One region of the Paenibacillus sp. CCS19 genome, then DNA from elsewhere that is predicted to be linked to it. Evidence: riboswitches for the same ligand, from Rfam matches in the RefSeq annotation. Region 1 holds a riboswitch; each other region holds the start of a gene.
What was found. Region 1 has a riboswitch for cobalamin ahead of SBI19_RS11630 (ABC transporter substrate-binding protein). Riboswitches for the same ligand answer to the same signal wherever they lie in the genome.
Positions count from the first base shown of each region.

Region 2: it holds a riboswitch for cobalamin, as region 1 does, so the genes downstream of both, SBI19_RS02005 (S-layer homology domain-containing protein) here and SBI19_RS11630 (ABC transporter substrate-binding protein) in region 1, are expected to answer to the same signal.
Region 3: it holds a riboswitch for cobalamin, as region 1 does, so the genes downstream of both, SBI19_RS27650 (ABC transporter substrate-binding protein) here and SBI19_RS11630 (ABC transporter substrate-binding protein) in region 1, are expected to answer to the same signal.

Region 1 covers NZ_BTCK01000013.1:88,721-96,618, reverse strand. The annotation lists gene SBI19_RS11650 (cobyrinic acid a,c-diamide synthase CobB) at 1-133, opposite strand, end outside; gene SBI19_RS11645 (cobalamin-binding protein) at 130-945, opposite strand; gene SBI19_RS11640 (cob(I)yrinic acid a,c-diamide adenosyltransferase) at 967-1,524, opposite strand; gene SBI19_RS11635 (cobyric acid synthase) at 1,536-3,128, opposite strand; gene SBI19_RS11630 (ABC transporter substrate-binding protein) at 3,202-4,191, opposite strand; cobalamin riboswitch at 4,379-4,595, opposite strand; gene SBI19_RS11625 (M48 family metallopeptidase) at 4,759-5,412, opposite strand; gene SBI19_RS11620 (DUF4003 family protein) at 5,501-6,487, opposite strand; gene SBI19_RS11615 (stalk domain-containing protein) at 6,612-7,283, shown strand; gene opp4C (oligopeptide ABC transporter permease) at 7,354-7,898, opposite strand, start outside.
Region 2 covers NZ_BTCK01000001.1:414,850-422,747, forward strand. The annotation lists gene SBI19_RS01985 (IMP cyclohydrolase) at 1-654, shown strand, start outside; gene SBI19_RS01990 (NUDIX domain-containing protein) at 734-1,039, shown strand; gene SBI19_RS01995 (P-loop nucleotide/nucleoside kinase family protein) at 1,084-1,620, shown strand; gene SBI19_RS02000 (antibiotic biosynthesis monooxygenase family protein) at 1,770-2,102, shown strand; cobalamin riboswitch at 2,188-2,382, shown strand; gene SBI19_RS02005 (S-layer homology domain-containing protein) at 2,572-7,626, shown strand; gene SBI19_RS02010 (DUF4430 domain-containing protein) at 7,727-7,898, shown strand, end outside.
Region 3 covers NZ_BTCK01000067.1:12,326-20,223, reverse strand. The annotation lists gene SBI19_RS27675 (efflux RND transporter permease subunit) at 1-581, shown strand, start outside; gene SBI19_RS27670 (DUF3889 domain-containing protein) at 764-1,105, shown strand; gene SBI19_RS27665 (YbjQ family protein) at 1,143-1,457, shown strand; gene SBI19_RS27660 (rhodanese-like domain-containing protein) at 1,531-1,845, shown strand; gene SBI19_RS27655 (heavy metal translocating P-type ATPase) at 2,044-4,356, shown strand; cobalamin riboswitch at 4,428-4,654, shown strand; gene SBI19_RS27650 (ABC transporter substrate-binding protein) at 4,832-5,845, shown strand; gene SBI19_RS27645 (FecCD family ABC transporter permease) at 5,849-6,886, shown strand; gene SBI19_RS27640 (ABC transporter ATP-binding protein) at 6,890-7,726, shown strand; gene cobT (nicotinate-nucleotide--dimethylbenzimidazole phosphoribosyltransferase) at 7,763-7,898, shown strand, end outside.

The DNA.
Region 1 (7,898 bases):
CGATGTAATCCGGACCGCATTTGAAGCCCTGCACGGCATAACCTAAGCTCTGGTACGCTGCCATCAATCCGATGGCGACCGTCGTCTTGCCCTCTCCGCTTCCGGGTCCCGCTATAACAATCGACCGTGTCATGCCAGCCACTCCTCCAGCTTCGCTTCGTCATATGCGGGATAGTGATCGGGGTGCAGCGCAGCAGCCAGTTTGCTAAGCCCGGCGACTAATCGCGGCGATGGTCGGCAATACAGCGGCTCCTCCATGACCAGCACGTTGCTGTCTCGAACAGCACGAAGCTCCGACCCTCCCAAACGGCTGCTAACGGTATTCGGCTTAACGAGATGCTGCTGTATGCCGACCCAAGCAAGCAGGATATAATCGGGATCACGACCGACAACATCCTCCCAATCGGTCTGCACGCTCGCCCTCTCATCATCGGCAAATACATTGACCGCGCCCGCCAGCTCGCTAATTTCAGTCAACCAATTGGCGCCGCCTGGCGTAAAGACCGGCTTCGGCCACCATTCCCAATATAACCTCGGCCTCTCTGTCACCGCCCGGCTTATTTCGCGATATTGATCCAGCATATGCTCATACCGTTCTCGTGCCGCAGTAGCATGCGCCAGCGTATCCGTTGCAGCGCCTACAGTCAGCATATTGCTGCCGATATCGGCCAAGCTGTTTGGATCAAGGACAATATACGGAAGCTTCCGCTCCTCCAGGCGTTCGATATTTCGTTCCATGCCTGGAACGCTCAGCGACGCGACGACCAGATCCGGCCGAAGCGCCTCCAGCGCGTCCATATCGATATCCATATCCGAGCCCAGCCGAGGAACGTTGTTCAGCGTCTGCGGCCAATCCGAATATTTATCGACGCCAACAATCCGATCAGCTAAGCCGACGAATGCGAGCAGTTCTGTATTGCTTGGACACAGCGATGCGATTCTCATGGCTCCAGACCTCATTTTTCTTTAAAATTCGATGCCGCGAACAGCCGGCACGCCTTCATCATAATAATGCTTATGCGGCTTCATCTCCGTTACGAGATCGGCAGCCGCCAATACCTCCGGCTGCGCATCGCGCCCGGTCAGCACGAGATGCAGCCCTTGCGGACGGCGCTGAATCGTCTCCAACACGTCTCCAAGCGGCAGTACATCGTCAATCGGGAAACGGTCGATCGCGAGCGCATTGTTGATCTCATCCAGTACGACAAGCCCATGCTCTCCAGAAAGAATCCGTTCCTTCGCATAAGCCCACGCCTTCGCCAGCGCCTCGCGATGCTCCTCCGGCGTCTTTAGCCAGGTAAAGCCGACGCCCATCTGATGAATCGGAATATCCAGCTTGTCGAGCATGATCGCCTCGCCATACGAACGTTCCGGCGATTTAATGAACTGAATGATCAATGGCTTTAATCCTCGTCCTGCGGCACGAATTGCCACGCCGATCGCTGCCGTCGTTTTTCCTTTGCCATCGCCAGTATAGACAAGCACCAACCCTCGTTCCTTGCTAGGCTTGCTTGCTTCCGTCATCTCGTTCATTGCTATTTCCCTCCGTTCATGATCTTGTAAATCGCCGCCATATCGACATGCTTGCGAACATGGTCGGCCAGTCGATCGAAGCTCATCTCCCGCAGACGGCCGAACGGGGTTTCTTCTTCGGACAACGGCAGTCCCTTGCTATGACGCGCTTCGTTCAGCCAATTATGGCGAAACTGATCATTGTGAAAAATATGATGGATATACGTACCCCATAGGAGGCAGTCATATGATATGGCTCCATCCAGATGATACGAAGTTGACTCTTCATTCAAGCGGCTTGACCGGATGCGGAAAGGCTGCATGACTGGATCCGTGAAGGTCGTCCGACCCATATGAATTTCATACCCTTCCACCGTTATCGCTTCGTTCAGACCTGCCCCGAACGTTCCTGTCACCCGCTCCGTCGTCTTCTCCTTCGCGAATACCGTCTCCATTGGGAAGATGGCCAGTCCCGCCAGCTCCGGAACGTTCGATTCAACGCCGTCGGGGTCGAGCAGCCGTTGGCCCATCATCTGGTAGCCCCCGCAGATGCCTACCGCTCTGCCGCCCTCTCGGATGTGTTTAAGCAGCAGTGCTTCAAGGCCTGATTCTCTTAGGAACAGTAAATCCTCCACTGTGTTTTTGCTTCCGGGTATAATGACGATGTCCGGCTCTCCCCACTCGCGTGCATGACGCACATAACGAAGGACGACGCCGGGCTCATGCTGCAGCGGGTCAAAATCGGTGAAATTCGAGATGCGAGGCAGCCGTATCACGACAATATCCAGCTCATCGCTCGAGGTCGCACGCGCACGGTAGCCTCGGGCGTCCAGCGATGCCCCATCCTCGTCTTCCAGCTGCAGCCCGCCGAGATAGGGTACGACGCCAAGCACCGGCTTGCCGATTCGCTGCTCCAGCCAATCTACGCCGGGCGTCAACAGCGAGACATCCCCGCGGAATTTGTTAATAATAATGCCTTTCACGCGGTCCCGTTCTTCCGGCTCCAATATTTCCATCGTGCCGACGATCGCTGCGAATACGCCCCCACGATCAATGTCGGCAACCAGCAGCACCGGAGCGTCTGCCCAACTTGCCAGCCGCATATTGACAATGTCTCGATCCTTCAGGTTCACTTCCGCCGGACTGCCGGCTCCTTCGATCACGACAATGTCATGATCATCACGGAGACGGGCAAGCGCCTCCCTCACGATGGCCCCTGCCTTGGGAAGGTAGTGCTCCCGATAATCCCGTGCGGCCATATCCATCAGCGGTTTGCCATGCACGACAACCTGCGATACCATGTCCTTCGTTGGCTTCAGCAGGATCGGGTTCATATCGGTCGTCGCCGCAATGCCGCAAGCATCCGCCTGCATTCCCTGCGCTCTGCCGATCTCTCGGCCATCAGGCGTCACATAAGAGTTGAGCGACATGTTCTGCGACTTGAAAGGGGCCACCTTCCTGCCGTCTTGCTTGAAGATACGACACAGCGCTGTCGCAAGCAGACTCTTGCCGACATCGGACGCCGTACCCTGCAGCATGATCGTTGCGGCGGGATGCCGCGAGTCTGTCCCTTCGGTCTCGTACGACACTTTAGTATTGAAGCAGTCCGACATCATGAATTCCCTCCTAAAGTGAAAGAAAGAGGAGCACAATCTCGGCTCCTCCTCTGCATCTACCATTGATCGCTTGTTATTTGACCGCTCCAGGATAAAGCGCGTTCGAGATTGCAAGCAGACCTTGCGTAATCCGCGGGCCTGGACGGGACAGCAAATTGCCGTCAACGCCGATTACCTGCTTGTCTTTCACCGCTTTAATCTGGTCCCAACCCGTGCGGCTGTAGATCAACTGATCGATCGTTTTGCCGCTGTCGTTGTCCATTCCGTCCAGCGTATACATAATAACGTCCGGGTTGTCGGCGACGATTCGCTCCTCATTGATCTGATACCAGCCTGCCACATCCGACGCGATATTGATGCCGCCTGCCAGCGTGATGAGTTCATCCATGAACTCGCCGCTGCCGACCGTCCAGCCCGGCGAGAACTCGATGTACATTTTCTTCTTATCCTTAACGGTCGCCGCCGCATCCTTCACCTTCTGGATGTCCGCATTCATCTGTCCGACCAGCGCTTCCGCTTCCGGCTGTTTATCCGTGATTTGACCCAATAACAGAATCTCGCTCAGCACATCGTCCACCGATTTCGGATTCGACGCGAACACCTTCAGACCAAGCGAGTTCAGATGCTCGAGCGCCTCTTCGCTGATCGAGATGCCGGACACGACAAGGTCAGATCCCGCAGCGACGATCGCTTCTGCATTAGGCTCGACTACGCCGCCGACTTTTGTTTTGCTCTTCGCCTCCTCCGGATAGTCATCGTAGTCCGATACGCCTACGATCCGGTCGTTCAAGCCGAGCGCGAACAACATTTCCGTCTCTGCCGGCGAAGTCGATACAATTTTCTCAGGCGCTTTCTCGAACGTGATTTCTTTGCCCGATGCGTCCTTCACCGTAAGCGGATAGACCGTGCTCTTGGCTTGCTCTGTCTGTTCTTGTGAAGTTTCTGACGTCGCGTTCGAAACCGCATCCGCGTTCCCTTTGGTTTCCGTGCTCTTGTCCGCTCCGCATGCCGCCAACATCACAGCTAGCATAGCTGACATCAAAACTAGTAAAATACGTTGCATTCTTCTCTTCCCCTTACCGATTGTAATGGCGAGAATGCGCACAGTCCGATCCATTTTCATGAAAGGCCATACAACGAAAAAAACCTTGTCTCCATAAGGAAACAAGGCGATACAAATCAGGAAAATAAACAAGCAAACAGACAAAAGCGTCTGCCCTGATCGACCGATCCTTTCCGCGAAGGAGCTTCATTGGCGTACCGATTAGGCAGGTCTCCTGGCTTACGGGTTCATGACTTCCTCGCCTTCCCATTCGATAACGAACAGTGGCACTTCGAGGTCGTCCCCGTATTACAGTGGCGGGACCGCACCGGATTTGCACCGGTTTCCCTTTTAACCCTGCGCAGTCCCCTTGAGCGCTAACAGCTCTTGAAGACCGACAAGGCACCTAATGGCATAAAAATATGATGGTTTTACGCAAAATCTCCCACTCATTATAACCGAGACTTGCGCAACTGGGAAGGCGGTTCGGCCGATTGACAAGCAATTGTAACATGCCGGTCCAAATTCATATTCTCTTCTCCTATCGAACTAAAGCGACGACATCATCTTCTATTAAATACCATACAGCTAGAGCGTCATCGCCTGCCCATATCGAGCTAGGAAAGCTTCCTTCTCCTTATAATCGGGCATAATGCTCCCAATGAGCCGCCAGAAGGAGCGGTCGTGATTCATATGCTTGAGATGGCATAGCTCATGCACGATGACATAGTCGATCACATCGACCGGAGCCATGGCTAGACGATAGTTGAACGTTAGCTGTTTACTCGAGCTGCAGCTGCCCCATTTGGTCGCCGACTCGACGATTTCGATCGATTTGGGCATCAGCTTCAACTGTCGCTGGTATCCCGTAATTCGTTCCAGAACAACCTTCTTGCAGCTGGCAAAATAAAACTTCCTTAGCCGCAGTCGAAGCTCCTCCTCGCTTGCTGCCGCTGTATCAATCAGTTCATCGAGCGTGTAATAGCGGCCGAGGTGAAGGAATTTGCCATGATCCTCATACTCTCGGATATGCGACACATCGCGCGCCCGCTCGATTGCATCAAGCTGCGCCGCGATCTGCTTCCCATATTGCTGCACGGCGCGCACGATCAGCTCTTCGCTGGTGCCGTTCGGCGCCTTCACGGTAACCAATCCCGTCGGGTCGACATGGATGGATAACTTGTTCCGCTGTCCATAGGACACGTGGAATTGTATGATTCGTTCATCTTGTTGAATATGCATAGGCCCTATTATAGCGCAAAAGCTGCGACGACGGGTAGCGGCTGTGCGTGCAGTAGAAATCCGTCTACCGATGCAGCCTCCGTGCCAATCAATCTGACGAGGACGAAGACGATGCAGCTACTACAGATGCCGTTGCCGCCGCCGTCATTGCCGCCTCCTGAGCGATCAGAATGTTCGTCAAGCTCGTGCTGAGCGTCGTAAACGAGACACGGCTGGACAGCTCTTGCACATGCTGATACGCGACCAAAGCAGTGCAGTAGAGCAGAAGCTCGGGTTCTGTGACGGACCATCTGCCGAACCCCTTCTGCGTCCGCAGCCATTCGAACGTTTGCACCAGATTCTCGACAAGCTCGCCATCCTCACTAGGAAGCAGCGCCAGTACACCTATGGACGACAACGTATCTGATCGATCCATCTTGATTCCCCTGGAACGAAAAGCATCTTTCAGCCTCAGCACCCGCGCTGCCGGCTCCTCATCTCCCGCTCCTAGCACCAGCACCTGGGTTAAGGCTTGCAAGGCATTGCCTCGGCGCAGCTCAGATTTCAATTCGGTGTAGAACTGCTCCATTCGAGCGGTTCCCGCTTCGACCTCAATATCCGACAGCGCCAGCATGGCGGCATAGATATAGTCATCCTGCCCCGTCAGGTAAGGATGATTCGATTTCATCGCGGTGTAGAAAGCCTTGGCTCTTGCGACCACATCCGCGAATTGATCCTTCGTGGAATGGGCAGCAATCTGGTACGCAGCGACCGGGAGGTAAGGCGATGACCGGAACTTCACATTTTTCAACAGATCAAAGACATCCAGTGCATGAAGCAGACGCGTATCGGGCTCATCGGAGAGCGCTAGCTGAGCAGCAAAACTAACGTTGCCTCTGAACGAAGAAAACATGCCTGTGTTCTTCTTGATTCGATCCATATTGTCCTTAATGGCGGCTATATCGACTTGTTTATCCTCGACGGCATACAACAGTGCGGCCAACCGGTTCACCATGCCATGATGCCAGGCGAATCCCTTCTTCATCGCGCCAGCGTTCTCCACGAACAACGAGAGCCGTTCTCTATTCTCCTTCATGCTCTATTCTCCTCTATAAGCGAATAAGTCCTTGGAATCATTTTACAATTGCAATATTCTATGTACAATATTAACTGGAATTTTCCAATTTGAAACCATGCATTAGTCGGGAGGAAGTGACGGTATGAAGAAACAATGGATTGCAGCCGGAGCCGCGGCTATTCTGCTAGCGAGCACCAGCGCTGGCGTATATGCAGGTACGAAGCTTCAACAGATCAAAGCGTATTTGGACCCTTCGATGAAATTCAAGGTGGATGGGAAGCCGTTTCAACCTCAGAACGACAAAGGCGCCGCTCTAGCCCCAATTTCCTACAACAACAGCACCTATCTTCCTGTACGGGCCATTTCCAAGGCATTAGGCGTTGCCATTGAATATGACGGCAAGACCAATACGATTCTGCTCGGCGAGAAGGTCGATGGCATTCCGATCGCCGACAGCTTCGGCAGCGATCATCGCACGAAGGATCCTGAGCTGACGAGTTACAACGGCAAAGATTACAAGGATGTTTTCTTCAACAATCTAAGCGGCAATCGATCCAGCAGCTTCATGCTCTATCCGAAGGGCAAATACCAGAAGCTGTACCTGCAAGTAGCGGCGATCGGCAAAGACATCGAGCGATTCTTCGTACAGGACTCAGACACTTCCATCGACCTCGAGATCGATACGGTTGCCGTCAGCGAAGGGTTGAAAACGTTCGAGATTAACATTAGCGGCGTAGAGGAATTGTATATTTACGCGGATGTAAAAGACGGCGGCAGCATGTTCGTTCCGCTGACGACTTCTTACTACAAGTAAACTTAGGTGCAAGCTAAAAGCCCTGTCCATTGGACAGGGCTTCTATAGTTGGCTGTTACTCGACGTGGCGCTATTTATTATTCTTAGGGTCAAGCGTATCCCGAAGCGCGTCTCCAATGAAGTTGATGGACAATACCGTAATAATGATGAGCACGCCCGGCGGAATCCATAACCAGGATTGGCTGAGCAATACGGTAAGCGATTGAGCGCTTGCCAGCATATTGCCCCAGCTTGGCGTAGGCGGCTGAACGCCAAGTCCGAGGAAGCTCAGTGCCGCTTCGTCGAGAATGGCTAACGCTACGCCGGAAGTCGCGTAGATCAGAATCGGCGCTACCGTATTCGGAAGAATATGCTGGAACAGAATACGCGGCATACGGAAGCCAAGCACGACGCTTGCCTTTACATAGTCCATCTGCTTAATCGATAACACGTTGCCTCTAACGAGACGAGCGACGCCCGGCCAGCCGAGCACACCTAAGATCAGAATAATATTCAGCAGACCCGGCCCCACAATGCTGGATACGACCAGAATAAGCATGATATAAGGGAACGACATGAAGATGTCCGTAATCCGCATAATAATGCCGTCAATCCAGCCGCCAATATATCCGGAAA
Region 2 (7,898 bases), on a different contig from region 1:
TTAATCGTTGGCCAGACACCGTCAGCAGCCCATTATGTGCAGGTGTACTGGATTATGGGACGGAGTGCGAACAGCCGCAACCGCGTATTCGAGCGAGAAGGAAATCATGTGAAGAACTCGGCGTTCGATCCAACGCTGATGGAGGATCCGTCGCTCATCATCTATTATCCAGTACGAGATTGGAACGGTATGCATATCGTCACCAATGGCGATCAGACGGATACCGTCTATGACGGCATCAAACAAGGAAATACGTTCATACAGCTGCTGATGACACGCGAGTTCGAACCTGATGCGCCGCACTATACGCCGCGTATCTCTGCAATGCTCGACACTGCGAACCAATCGTATACGCTCTCGATTCTGAAGACGCATGATAATGATCCGGCAGTATGTTTGCGGCAATTCTATCATTACAGCTCGTTCAAATCAGGGATGGGACATTGCATCCATACGTACCGTGCGGAAGAGAACGGGGTTCTGAAACCGTTCGTAGGCGAGCCTTTCGAGGTGCCGCTATGGGATTCCATCGAAGACACTGCCAATTACTACTGGGAACGGCTGCATGCCGATAACAAAATCTCGCTGCTCGTAAAGTTTATCGATGTGCGAACAGAGGAAGTTCATCTCGAAATTCGAAATAAGAATGTGTAGATTCTGACTAGCAGAGCTGCTGCGATATCCGTGTTTAAAAGTAGCGCGAGAACGACTCTTGCAACTGGAGGGAAATACGATGTCTATTGTGACGGACGCCAAAGGCAATGTACTGCTGGATTTGATTAAGATATCCGAATCAGAGCTATCTACTAGGGAGCTTGATGCACCGTTCACGCATGCGTTAATCGTTGTTAGATGCCAGGGTAAATCGCTGATGATGTTTAACAAATGGCGCAGCAGCTGGGAGCTGCCCGGCGGCGTAATCGAGTCCGGTGAATCAGCAAGGGATTGCGTGTGCAGGGAGCTGTACGAGGAGACGAATCAGACGGTAAGCGATATCATATTCATCAGATATCGGTGCAGTTGCAATCATAGACCATAAACTGATAGAGCTGGCTATTTCGGATGAATAAGGAGCGAGCAACCATGACTGAACCACTTGATCTAGCGAAACTTATCGATCGGGAGCGCGATGGCGATCATTCCGTTGTTATTCTAATGTGCGGCATTGCTGGTTCAGGGAAGACTACACTGTCGCAGCAGTTAGCTGAACAACAGGGCTATAGTCGACTATCGATCGATGAGGAAGTGTGGCGGACTTATGGTCGGTACGGGGTTGATTATCCGATTGAACAGTATCGAGCGAAGCTAGATGCCGCACATCAACGGCTGTTTGCTCGACTTATCGCACTTATTCAAGCGAAGAAACATGTGATCGTCGACTCCAGCTTCTGGAATCGTCGTGAACGTGATCGATATAAGCAATTAATAGAAGAAGCCGGCGGACGCTGGCGGCTGCTTTACTTGCGTGTTCCTCCAGACGAATTGCGTCGACGGCTTAAGGTGCGCAGCGAGCGATTCGATGCGAACGCTGCTTTTCCCATTACGGAAGAGCTTCTAACCACCTTCATTAACGGCTTCGAGGAACCGAGTGGTGAAGGGGAAATTATCATTGATAATTAGTACGGATTTCTTCTTTATTTGAAGCGATAGGTTAAACCACTTATTGGATGCTTGTCTATCATAGGATGATAGCGTATGGTAGATTTGTTAGGTTGTACGAAGCGTACTGTGCAACCATTCTATACCTATCCATAGGAGGTACGAATACGATGAGCGGAATTGCAAAGACGCCGCAACCCCCGTATTATGCGGTGATTTTCACATCCGAACGGACAGACGGGGACCTAGGTTATGGTGCGATGGCCGATAAGATGGTTGAACTTGCTTCGAGCCAACCTGGATTTCTTGGTGTTGAGAGCAGCAACCGCGACGAAGAGAGACTCGGAATTACAGTATCATACTGGGAGTCCTTGGAGGCGATCCGTAACTGGAAGGAGCATTCGCTGCATCGTGTCGCACAGGAACGAGGAAAGTCGACTTGGTATTCGAAATACGCGCTTCGCGTGTGCAAGATAGAGCGAGACAGCTATTTTGAAATGTAATCGCATGTCGTTTCGGGACCATGTTTGTGAACTTTTTCATAGACAGTCCATGCAATAGTCTGTATGATGAACAGGATAAATAATTGAATACAAAGTCCGTAAAGGTGCAGCCTTGCTTGCAAGTCTGCTTAAAAGGGAAGTTCGGTTACAATCCGACGCGGTCCCGCCACTGTAATTGATGAGCACCTCTATATGAAGCCACTGGTTGTTTAGACGCTGGGAAGGCATAGAGATGCGATGAATCATGAGCCAGGAGACCTGCCTTTATGTGAATTTTCTTTATTCTTCGGGGGGTGAGAATAAGAAAGACGTAACGGATACAAATGATGTATCTGATAGGTTCGAAGTGTGCAGCTGGCTTCAGCATGCACATTCGACCTTTATTAAGCCGCCCTCGAGGGCGGCTTTTTTGCGTTTTTGAACATCGGTAATTGTACGGATTCTAATTAGTTACGAGGAGCGTTATAGGATGAAATTATCAAGTAAATTAAGGCGAACATCTGCGAGAGCGGCATTGAAGCTTCTGCTCGTCATTGCGGTGTTCATTACGAGCTTCACGCAAGCTTTTCAAGTTTATGCGGAAGTGGATTCCGTTCCAGCTTCGCGTACAGCAGCCGAGTCTATGCAAGATACATCGAGCAATACCGAACTGGCGGATGTGTCTTCTCCAACGACTGATCCACTTCTTACAGAAGTTCAGACGGCTATCGAAGGCGCTGCACAAAGCATGCTCAGCCTTGCGAAGATCGGAGACTGGCAGGCTGTCGGTCTTTCGAAGGCAGGGAAGAAGCTTCCTAGCAATTATGCAGCAGGTCTATATAAGACGCTTGTTGCGAATAAAGGTACCTTCACGCTGGTGACGGACTACGAGAGAACGGTAATCGGTCTTACGGCGGCGCATCAAGATGCGACGAAGTTCGCCGGATACAATCTGATTGAGAAGATCTATAACAATGCGAGAATGACCAATCAGGGACTGAATGGTCCTCTATATGGGCTTATCGCACTAGACAGTGGCAGATACGCGGTTCCAGCCGATGCGGTCTGGACTCGCGAGAAGCTCGTCGCTGCCATTATTGCATTGCAGAAGGCAGATGGAGGCTTTGCGCTCGGCGGCGGTGCCAGCGATCCAGATATCACGGCCATGACGCTGACTGCTCTATCACCTTATGCGGGCCAAGCAGATGCACAGGCCGCGATCGGCAAAGCTGTAGAGTGGCTGTCGCTCAAACAGCAGGCAAATGGCGGTTACCTCTCATGGGGAGCGGATGCTAGCGAAAGTGTGGCTCAGGCGATCATTGGACTTACTTCGCAAGGTATCGATCCAACAACTGACCGTTTTACGAAAAATGGCGTCAACCTCGTCCAGAAGCTGCTCAGCTTCCGCTTAGCGAACGGAACATTCTCGCACACGCCTGGGGCTGCTTCGAACGGCATGGCGACAGAGCAAGCGCTGCAGGCGCTTCTTGCCTACAATGCGTTCAAGTCAGGTGGCAATCGCCTGTATGATTTCGGAACGCCGCAAACATATGGCTGGCCGGCGCAGTGGATTCTTGGATCAAGCTGGTCCGACACCGAATGGCAGGCGGTAGCCATTGCCCGCGCAGGGTTGAGGGTGCCGGACAGCTATCTATCAACGCTTCCTTCGCTGGCTTTCATCAAAGAGTCCCCTGAGTATGCTTATGTGACGGATTACGAGCGGCTTGTAATCGCATTGTCTGCGCTGCGTCAAGATGCTGCTGACTACGACGGCATGAATCTTGTAGAACGAATCTACAACAGCGACATCATGGAGAACCAAGGAACGAATGGTTTAGTGTTTGCACTGATTGCTCTTGATAGCGGTGAGTACACAACGCCTAGCGATGCGAAGTGGGATCGTACGAAGCTGTTGAAAGCGATCTTGGATCGTCAGAAGGCGGATGGCGGCTTCGCCTTAAACACAGGCGCCAGCGATCCAGATGTGACGGCGATGACACTGACCGCACTCGCGTCTTACATGAGCCAAGCCGATGTGAAGACCGCAGGCGATCGAGCAGTTGAATGGCTGTCCTTGAATCAACAGGCGAACGGCGGATATTTGTCATGGGGGACCGATTCGAGCGAAAGCGTATCGCAAGCGATTATCGCCCTGACGTCCAACGGTATTGACCCGACGAGCGCTAAATTTACGAAGAATGGCATTACGCTGCTGGATAAGCTGTTCAGCTTTTACCAATCGGATGGCGGATTCTCTCATGTCATTGACCCGCAAGCGGCTTCTGACGCCATGGCAACCGAGCAGGCTCAGCAAGCTCTTACCGCATACGAGAAGTTCGTGCGCGGAGAGGGACGCTTGTACCAGATGGGCAAGCCGCTATTGACGGTATCCATCCAAGTAGAAGGGCCGCAAGGTCCGATCGCAGAAGGCAGTGCAAGCGGCACGAATGCACTGGCGGCACTCCAGAACCTTCTGTCAGAGAAACAAGTGCCAATTGCGGTAACGGACTCATCGTTCGGCAAATACGTATCCGCCATTAACAATATCGTAGCAGGTACATACGGCGGCTATGATGGCTGGATGTTCAACATCTATCGCGCTGGTAAATGGATTTTCCCATCCGTTGGCATGGATGCGTTTGAACTGAAGAAGAATGACCGAGTTGTCGTTTATTACACCGGTTCCGACACCCAGATGGTCGATTCCATTCAAGTAACGCCAGCTGAACCCAAAGCTGGGGAATCCTTCACTGTTGCGGTGACTCAGGTCACCTCCGTATGGAACAATGATGCTCAAAGCAGCGAGATCGTCAAATCCGCTGCAGCAGATGTGCAAGTTAAGATTGGCGGCACGACTGTCACAACAAATAACGAGGGCATAGCGACGTTCAGCGGCGGCTTTGCGCAAGCTGGCACGTACACCGTCGAAGTAACTGGTTATGTGACTGATCAAGCACCGAATCTTGTTCGTTCGACGAAACCGCTTGTCATTGCGCCAGCTTCTACGACGAACCCAGGCAACGGTGGATCGATCACAAGTTATGTGACGCTGTCCGTCAACGGCGATAGTCAGAAGGGAACGATTCTTGCATCGAAGCAGGTCGCGCTTCAAGCCGGCGATACAGCTTTCACGGTTCTGGCGCGAGAGCTGCCGGGCAAGATTCGTTATGAGGGCTCGGGCGCTGCGATCTATGTGCAAGGCATTGACGGCCTAAGCGAGTTCGATCGCGGCCCGGACAGCGGCTGGATGTACGCGGTTAACGGCATTTTCCCAAATCATAGTGCGGGTATCCACACTCTCCATGCAAATGATGTCGTTGCATGGCGCTACACGAAGGATCTCGGCTGCGACCTAGGTGCTTGTTATACGCCAGGCACAGGTACGGGCACGGGCGCAGGTGCTGGCACAGGATCAACGACTCAACCAGGCGCTGTTATTGACGTGCCGAAGGATCTTCAGAAGGATTACGAGCTGAAGCCGACCAAGGAACAAGCTTCGCAGCCGATTACGCTGAACATCCCGGATGTCCAGCATAAGATCGTATTGAATACGGAAGAGTCGACAGACGGGCTTCCTCAACTGACGGCGAACAAAGGCAATTTGACCCTTTCCGTTGAGCAGGGAACGAAGATTTTATCGGGGCAGTCGAGCCTAGAACTGTTTACCGGCATCGACCCAACACGTGCAGATCTGCTTAAGCTTATCAATGGCCAACAGGCACAAGGCACAACGGTTAACAGCATTATGCATGCGTTCCTCATGGGCGCGGCAGATTCCTCGTATACGTTCGATCGCACACTGACGCTTACGATCAAGGGAGCGAAGGGACAACTAGCTGGTTTTATTCAAAATCAATCGTTCACCCAAATCAAGCTGTTCGCTTCGGATGAAGAAGGCAAGAAAGCAACAGCAGGCAAAGAGCTCATCACTTACGCCTACTTAGTCGGCGACGATCTGATCATTAAGACGAACCACTTCACTTCGTTCGTTACGTACACGACACAAGCAGCATCGACGGAAGTAGAGCTTAGCGCATTGTTCTCCGATGCGAAACAAGTATCGGCTTGGGCTGTGCAATCGATCGAGGATGCTGTGCAGAAAGGCTTCGTACAAGGCAGCGGCGGCAAATTGAGCCCTAAAGGATCGGTGACGCGCGCGGAGTTTACGAAGCTGATGGCGGCGGTGCTTAAGCTGGAGGTAGAGCAGTCAGCAACGACTTCCTTCAAGGATATCCAGCCGACAGCATGGTACAGCCCTTATGTAGAAGCAGCGTACAAGGCAGGTTTCATTACGGGTTATAACGGCGAGTTCAAACCGAATGATACGCTTACGCGTGAACAAATGGCCGTCATGATCGTTCGAGCGTTTGGTGTTGAAGAAGGAGAAACTTCATCAACAACATTAAATATTAACGATATTAACCAAGTATCATCATGGGCACAATCCGCTGTGAAGACTAGTCTCGCGCTGCAATGGATGAACGGCGTAGGCAGCAAGTTTGATCCAGCTGGAACCGTAACACGCGAGATGGCGTTTGTCGTTGCGATGCGTTCGTATGACTACAAGTCCGACGGTACGGAGCAAGAACTGCCTGCTGTTGAAGTTCACAAGCAAGCGGTCGAGAAGCAAATCGCACGAACCGCACAATACTTGCTCAAGTCTGTGACGAACCCTACCGTATCAACTCTTGGCGGCGAATGGACGGTACTGGGATTGGCACGTTCGGGCGAGAAAGTGCCAGCTTCTTGGTATAACACGTATTACGCAAACCTAGAGAAGACGCTGAAGGAAAAGGAGGGCAACCTCCACAGTGTCAAATACACCGAGTATGACCGCGTCATTCTGGCGCTGTCTGCTCTCGGCCGCAGTGTGGACGATGTTGCAGGCTACAATCTGCTCGAGAAGCTGGCTGACTTCGATACGTTGATCAAACAAGGAATCAATGGTCCGATCTTCGCCCTTATCGCATTAGACAGCAACCAGTATGAGATCCCTATCGTGAAGAGTGTATCCACACAGACGACAAGAGAAGGCCTCATCCGGTTCATTCTAAACCGTCAGATTGCAGGTGGGGGATGGGCTCTCGGAGAGAACGCCACGGCTGCGGACGCAGACGTAACGGGAATGGCGATTCAAGCGCTTGCACCCTATTACACGGATAACGCAGACGTTAAGGCCGCAGTTAATAAGGCGCTCGCATGGTTGTCTGCACAGCAGCAGTCGGATGGCGGTTTCGCAAGCAACGATGCGAACAACGTAGAGAGCGCAGCGCAGGTTATCGTCGCGTTGACGAGCTTGGGGATCAACCCGCATACCGATACCCGTTTCGTGAAAAATGGTCATTCTGTCGTTGATGCACTCATGAGCTTCGCAGCCGCAGAAGGCGGTTTCTATCACATTAAGGCTGGCGGCAATGATAACGGCGGCGCCCAGCCAGGCATGGCTGATCCGATGGCTGCGGATCAAGCGATGTACGCGCTGGTCGCGTACGATCGACTGCTCGGCGGCAAGACAAGTCTGTATGACATGACGGATGTAAAGTAAGTTGCATGTATCTCAGCGCATGGATAGAATGCAGTGAACACGAGAGAGGCAAGGGCATACTGAATGCCCTTGCCTCGTTATTTGGGGGTGTACATCACGTATGAAGCTGTCCGCGAAGAAATGGCTTACTTTAGTCGTTATCGTAATGGTACTAGCCGTTGCTTACTTCTATGGCGGGAACGGTTCGTTCACCAGCAATAAGTCTACGACTGGAACGACCGCGGATCTAACGATCAAAGATACGATAGGATCGGTATCGCTTGAAGCCGCCT
Region 3 (7,898 bases), on a different contig from region 1:
CAATGGATCTCCCAGCTGGCGTAACGACCGAAATGGGCGGCGCCACGCAGGATATGAACGAAGCGTTCACGCAGTTGATCCTGGCAATGCTGGCTGCAATCGCGATCGTATATCTTGTGCTTGTCATTACATTCGGTGGCGCTCGTACACCGTTCGCGATTCTGTTCTCGCTTCCGTTCACCGTTATCGGTGCACTGATCGGCCTGCTCATCGCAGGCGAGACAATCAGCGTTACCGCTTTGATCGGTATGCTCATGCTGATCGGTATCGTAGTAACGAACGCGATCGTATTGGTTGACCGTGTTATTCACAAGGAAGCAGAAGGCTTGTCTGTACGTGACGCACTGCTTGAAGCAGCAGGCACTCGTCTGCGTCCAATCCTTATGACGGCAATTGCAACGATCGGCGCATTGCTCCCGCTGGCGCTCGGCTTCGAGTCCGGCGGCCTCATCTCCAAAGGTCTCGGCATTACGGTAATCGGCGGTTTGACGAGCTCGACGCTTCTTACGCTCATCTTCGTACCGATGGTATACGAATTGCTGAACCGCAAACGGAAGTTCAAAGCAAGATCAGCTGAATAAGCTTCGACTAGCGTTGACTCCTGTTAACAAATGAACGAAGAGGTTGTCCCGAAGTCAGTGAGACTGGCTGATGGGATGACCTCTTTTTTTGCGATAAATTGAATTTCTCCGGCATTACTACAGACACTATTGTGCAATAGATGGAGAGCAGTTCCAGTGATCATGAATTAGGAGGAATTTCCATGTCGATAACGAAATGGACTAAGTGGTTCATAGCAGGCGTCTTGCTGACGGCATCGGCGGTTATGCCTGCGACGAGAAGCAGCGCCGCGGTGAGTGCGCGCCTTCAACCTGAGTATGCCAAGTGGGGACAACAAGCGGTCGACTACGCGATCAATGAATATAAAGCGGAAGTGATCGATTATGCGTACGAAGGTCGGTTCCCTGCCGCTAATGGCGCCGTGGACTATCGCTTCCGTCTATGGGTTCGTAAAGCAAGCCGGGAATATGCGGTACGAATAGCGGTAAGCGTCAATCCATCAACGGGCGAACGGGTCGGGCTTAAGCTGACGGAATTGCAATGAACCCAATATGAAAGGTAAGCAGAAAGGATGATCAATCATGTTAATGACGACCACGAATGCGTTCGAAGGGCATGCAATCGAGGCGTACATCGGAATCGTTACAGGCGAAGCTATCATGGGCGCTACCATTGTACGTGATTTCTTGGCCTCCATTACCGATGTGATCGGCGGCCGTTCCGGCGCATACGAGAACAAGCTGAAAGAAGCAAGAGACGTCGCATTCGAAGAAATGCGGGCGCAGGCCGTACGTTTCGGCGCGAACGGCATCGTCGGCGTTGACATTGATTATGAGGTTATCCGAGACGGCATGCTCATGGTTGCGGTTAGCGGCACGGCAGTGAAATACCGCTAAGGTGGACATTCCTACCGCCATCTAGTTACAATGGAATGAACGACCATATCAGCAGCTGAAGGAGATAGGAATTATGTATGATGAAATAAGCACCGACGAGTTGCGCGAAAGACTCGAGCAAGGCGAGAAGCTGTATCTGATCGATGTTCGCGAACCAGATGAATGGGAAGACGGTCATGTGGCGGAAGCGATCAGCATTCCTCTCTCGCAGCTGCAAGCACGGGTTGGGGAGCTGGCAGCCGGCGGCGAAGAGCCATTCATTCTGATGTGCAGAAGCGGCAATCGCAGCAGCAGAGCATGCGATTATTTGACGGCGCTCGGCTACGAAGTCGTCAATGTTGCAGGCGGCATGCTCAACTGGAACGGTAAAGTGGTAACAGGCGCGTAAGCGTAATAGGAAGCGCACATGTATCCATTAGAAGCTCGCATTCCCCTCGTCCGAATAGACGAGGTGGAGGCGGGCTTTTGCTTTGCGTATAGGGAGTAGTGAGTTGATAGATGCTTAAACGGCCGAGGGATAAGATGAGACATGCTTCTTAAGGAGTGGACATACAATGGTGTGAGACGAAGAAGGAGTGATGCGTCTATGTCTTTGCCAATGATGACCCCTCCGCTTGTACCAACAGACGCTGAATCTCATCCAAACGATGCCGCGTCATTCGATCCGATATCGGTCGATCTTCGAATCGGCGGCATGCATTGTACGGCATGTGCCACGCGGATTGAGAAAGCCGTAGGGCGCCTTCCCGGCGTGAAGCAGGCAGCGGTCAGCTATGCGTCCCGTTCGGCATGGATCGTCTACGAGCCATCGCGATTAAGCGTTAACGATATCGGCAGCGTCATTACGAGGTTAGGTTTTCAATCGTCATCGGAACAGCGGCCTGCTTTCGATCGGCAGGAACGAACGATGCTTTTGCTCAGACTGATTCTCTCCGTATTGATGACCATTCCGCTGCTGTTGCCGATGGCTCATCATATGGAGGCATTATCGTTCATACCCGTCCCTGAACTGTTGATGAACCGCTGGGTGCAGCTTGGGCTTGCTACAATCATCCAGCTGGTTCCTGCTGCTCCGTTCTATTACGGCGCCTACTATGCACTGAGGCAGAAGGCCGCCAATATGGATGTGCTCGTGGCTACAGGAACGACTGCCGCATATTTGTACAGTCATTACATGGTATTTCGCGGCGGCGGACTGCCGGTAGGTGCGGACAGCGCGCTTTATTTCGAGACATCGGCAGTCGTCATAACGGCTGTGCTGTTGGGCAAATGGATAGAAGCCGCTGCGGCAGGCCGCACCGCTTCAGAGCTAGGCAGTCTAGGTGAGCTTCAGCCTGCGATGGCGACAATTCTGCGAGATGGACAGCGGGAAGAGCTTGCATCGGCGCAGTTGAAAGCCGGGGATGAAGTGATCGTTGAACCGGGCCAGCCGTTCCCCGCAGATGGCGTGCTTCAATCTCATTCTGCGGAAGCAGACGAATCGCTGCTGACCGGAGAAAGCAGGCTTGTCGCCAAGCAGCGCGGGGATCGCGTGTATGCCGGTACAATCAATGCGCGAGGTGAAGCGCACGTATATGTGAAGGCAGCCGGTTCCACGACCGCGTTGTCGAGGCTTCATGCAATGATGCGAGAAGCGCTCGCATCGAAGACGTCCGTTCAGCGCAAGGCGGATGCGATTTCCGGTGTTTTCGTACCCGTCATGATTGGTCTGTCTATCGCAACATTCGTCATCAGCATTCTCTGGTGGACCAAAGGGGATGGAGAAGCGGCATTCATTCGAGCGCTGGCTGTTCTGTTAGCCGCTTGCCCTTGCGCGCTTGGCCTCGCCACGCCGTTATCGCTTGCGGCGGCTTCGATCGCCTCGGCGAAGCGGGGCATTGTGTTGAAGCAGGCGGATGCTTTGGAAACAGCCGCGCAGCTGCAGGCGGTTGTGCTGGATAAGACAGGGACGCTCACGGAGGGCCGTGCGCAAGTGACAGCCGTTCACGCCGATACGATGCATCCGGCATCGCTGCTGAGGCTGGCTGCGGCTGCGGAGGAACATGCCTCTCATCCCTATGCTGCCGCGGTTCGAGCGGCTGCTGCACATGCATCGTCTACGAATGCATCGTCTGCGCAATACGTAGCGCAACCATCATCAACCAGTGATAGAGCGAGCCGTACGGAAGGTGGATCGTCGGTTGAATTGGATGGATATACAGTTGCGGTCGGCGGATACGATTATGCGATCAAATATGGCTGGCGCTTGACGGATTCAATTCGGCGTTTCGCAGTCGAGCATGAGCGCAAAGGCGAGACGATCTGGTATGTCGCCGTCGATAACCGCTGCGAAGGGGCTATTGCGCTTGCGGATCCGCTTCGTGCGGATGCGCGGGAAGCGATCGCGATGCTGCGACAGGCAGGCATTCGTCACATTGTGCTTGCCTCAGGCGACCGCGAAGCAGCTGCAGCAGCCGTTGCAACGCGATTGCGAATCCGAGAAGCGCATGCTTCGCTTCGCCCCGAGCAGAAGGTTGCGCTCATTCATTCGCTGCAGAAACGATACGGAGCGGTCGCAATGGTAGGCGACGGATGGAATGACGCCCCCGCGCTGGCCGCTGCAGACGTCGGCTTCGCGATCGGAGGGGGCGCTGATGCAGCGATGGGAGCGGGTCAGCTTGCCTTGCTGCATGGCAGGCTGACCGGCGTTGCCGATACGGTCCGCATTAGCCGTTTGACGATGCGCAATGTGAAGCAAAATCTAGTGCTTGCTTTTGTCTATAACGCAGCCGTTATACCAAGTGCGGCGCTTGGCCAGTTGAAGCCTTGGATGGCTGGGACGGCGATGGCGCTCAGCTCGTTATCGGTTGTCGGCAATGCGATCATCCTTCGATTCCAGCTGCGACGGAAGAAGCGATAAGTCATTTATAGGAGTAGGAAAGGATAGACAAATCGCATGTCCGATGATATAGTTACTTTCGTTCATTCAATTGGATATGCAATCGAGCAGGTGCTCAGCGGAGGAGCGAACATTGCGCTAACCGCACAGCACAATAGGGAAGCCGGTGTAATTCCGGCACGGACCCGCCACTGTAAGAAGCGTTTGGCATGCAGCAGCAGCCAAGCAACCGCACTGACAAGTGTCACTGAGGATCACCTTGGGAAGACGTCAGATTCGGGCTTCAAGTCAGGATACCTGCCTGTCTCGGTCATGCATCTACCTACGTGGGGTTAGGGAAGGTGTTGGATATTCGCTTATTGGCGTAATGCAGCAGCTGGCGATGTGCATCTACTAGATGCTCGCGACAGGTGCAGGGCTGCGTTGACTGAAGCATTTCCGACCCTTGTGTCGGGAATGCTTTTTTATTTTTCTATGATCGAAAGGAAGAGATGACATGAACAAGCAACAAGCACAGCTGCGACAATGGAGGAAGCTAGGTCTTCTTGCAATCGTAATGGTACTTGTGCTGCTCGCCGCATGCGGCAGCAAAGACAGCAAGACGAATGATACTTCGAGCGCTTCGCAGCAGGAACAGTCCGCGGAGCAGAGTAATGACCAGACGACGGAGCCTGCAGCCGAGGAGCCAGGCGCAACGGTATATCCGCTGACGTTGAAGGACGATTCCGGCACGGAAATTACGCTTGAGAAGGCACCGACTCGCATCGTAACGATTTCCCCAAGCGAGACGGAGATTGCATTTTCAATCGGAGCCGGTGACAGCGTGGTCGGAGTCGACGAATACAGCAACTACCCAGAGCAAGCAAGCGCAATCGAGAAGGTTGGCGATATGACGACCAACATCGAGAAGGTAGCCGCTTTGAATCCGGATCTGATTCTTGCATCCGTAACGGCCAATGCTCAGGCGATCGAGCAGCTGCGCGCATTGAAGCTCAATGTATATGCAACAGAGCCGAAGACCTACGATGCCGTCATCGAGAAAATCAAGAACATCGGCGTACTGACGGACAAGCAGCAAGGTGCTGCTGAAGTTACAGACCATATGAGCCAAGTGAAAGCCGATATCGAATCGAAGCTGGCCGGCGCCGAGAAACCAAGCGTATTCATCGAATTCTCGACAGGCTGGACGGTCGGCAAAGGCGAGTTTATGGATGAGCTGGTGACGCTGGCAGGCGGTCAGAACGTTGCGCAGGATAACGGCTGGTTTGAATTCGATGCCGAGCAAATCGTCAAGAGCAACCCGCAAGTCATCGTTTATCCTGCATTAGCGGAGCAGCCGAACGCTATTCTGGAAGGCATCAAAGCCCGTCCAGGCTGGAACGTCATTGACGCAGTGAAGAACAACCGACTCGTCGAGGTGCCGGAGGATCCGCTGTCCCGTGTCGGCCCACGTCTTGCAGATGGACTGCAGGCGCTCGCGAAGGCGATTCACCCGGAACGATTTCAATAACGAATGAGACTGCGATCAGTCTTATATGGAGGAGCAGCCATGCTCCTTCTTGTCGTTTCTATCGGTCTGGCAGTTTCGATCGGTTCAGCGGGCTTATCGCTGTCAGACGTATGGGGCATTCTCATCTACAAAATAACCGGTATCCACCTGCTTGGCGATTGGTCCGACAGTGACGTCGCGATCGTGATGCAGATCCGGCTGTCGCGCGTCATCCTCGCGGTGCTCGTCGGCGCTTGTCTGGCGACAGCCGGCGCAGGCTTCCAAGGGGTGCTGCGCAATCCGCTTGCTGACCCTTATACGCTGGGCGTCGCGTCCGGCTCCTCCGTCGGCGCGGCTTTTCTTATTTTTTTCGGGTTACAATCGCTCATTGGTTTATGGACGATTCCGCTAGTTGCTTTCGTAACCGGCGCTTTGACGTTGTTCGTTGTGTTTGCGCTTGCTCGTTCGAAGGGAGCCATGGCGCTCGAAACGCTTATTCTTGCAGGGGTCATTATACAATCATTCCTCGGCGCGTTCGTGTCGTTCATGGTGTCGATGTCAGAAGGCGTTGTGAATCAGATATTATACTGGCTCATGGGAAGCTTGGCGCTGAGAAGCTGGGAGCATGTATACATGCTGCTGCCATTCTTAATCATTGGCGTGCCGCTCATTGCGCTCTACGCGCATCGGTTGAACCTATTCGCATTCGGCGAGAGGCATGCGGCCCACCTTGGCGTCAACGTTGAGCGGACGAAGCTCATCGTGTTGATCGGTTCAACATTGCTTACCGCTGCTGCGGTATCGGTATCCGGCGTTATTGGTTTCGTTGGTCTAGTAGTGCCGCATCTGCTTCGGCTGCTTGTCGGTCCAGATTATCGTCGACTTATTCCGTTGTCCGCGATTGGCGGCGGCATCTTCGTCCTCTGGGCAGATACGGTTGCACGCATTGCATTATCGCCGCGGGAAATTCAACTCGGCATCGTAACGGCACTAGTCGGTGCTCCGTTCTTCGCATTGCTGCTGTATCGTCACAAGCTGGGAAGCGGTAAAGGAGGCGTATAACGGATGATTGAAGCGAAGCGGGTCAGCTTGGCAATTGAACATTCGACGGTTGTGAATCAGATGACGTTCTCCTTCTCGGAACCGGGGATGTATGGCATTATCGGGCCCAATGGCGCGGGCAAAACATCGCTGCTTAGGCTCATGTCCGGTGCCGAACAGCCTACCTCCGGCAGCATTCTGCTGGAAGGGAAGCCGATCGGCGCATACCCGCGCAAGATGCTGGCAAGAACGATGGCAGTCCTGCAGCAAGGCGGTCTGCCTCCAGTTGGCTTCTCTGTGCGTGATACCGTTGCTATGGGACGCTTCGCGTACCAAGGCTGGTTCGGCGACGAGCCGGACGATCCGACTCCGCTGATCGATTCAGCGCTTGAGCGGATGGGGCTTGCCGAGCTCCAGCATCGTTCACTCGATCGATTGAGCGGCGGCGAACGACAGCGTGCAGCTCTTGCCCAAATCATGGTGCAGAATCCACAGATCATGTTGCTCGATGAACCAACCACTTACCTCGATATCGGCTATCAGCTGCAGCTGCTCGAGACGGTGCTGGAATGGCAGCGCGAGCGGGGCATGATCGTAGTGGCGGTGCTTCATGACTTGAATCTGGCGTCCTTATATTGCGATCGGTTGATCGTTATGAAAGAGGGCGCCTTATATGCTTCCGGCAATCCGAGAGATGTCATCACGAAGGAGCTGGTCCGCGATGTGTACAACGCGGAAGCGGAAGTGATTTACTCAGAAGAAGGCGGTCCTCCGCAAATTGTGCTGCATCGAGAAGGATATTGGGCGAAGAAACATTCTTCATCGGATCAAGTTCCATTCATGCAGCCGATCGGACGATGAGCATTAAAATTAGAGCGAACGGGAGAGTGCAATAACATGACGGGAAATCTAGACAAGGAACTGCAATTGCACAGCAGGCTGACAGAAGTAATCGGGAACATCGAACCGCTGGACGAGTCTGCTATGCTGCGCGCAGAGCACCATTTGCTTAACTTGACCAAACCGCCGGGCA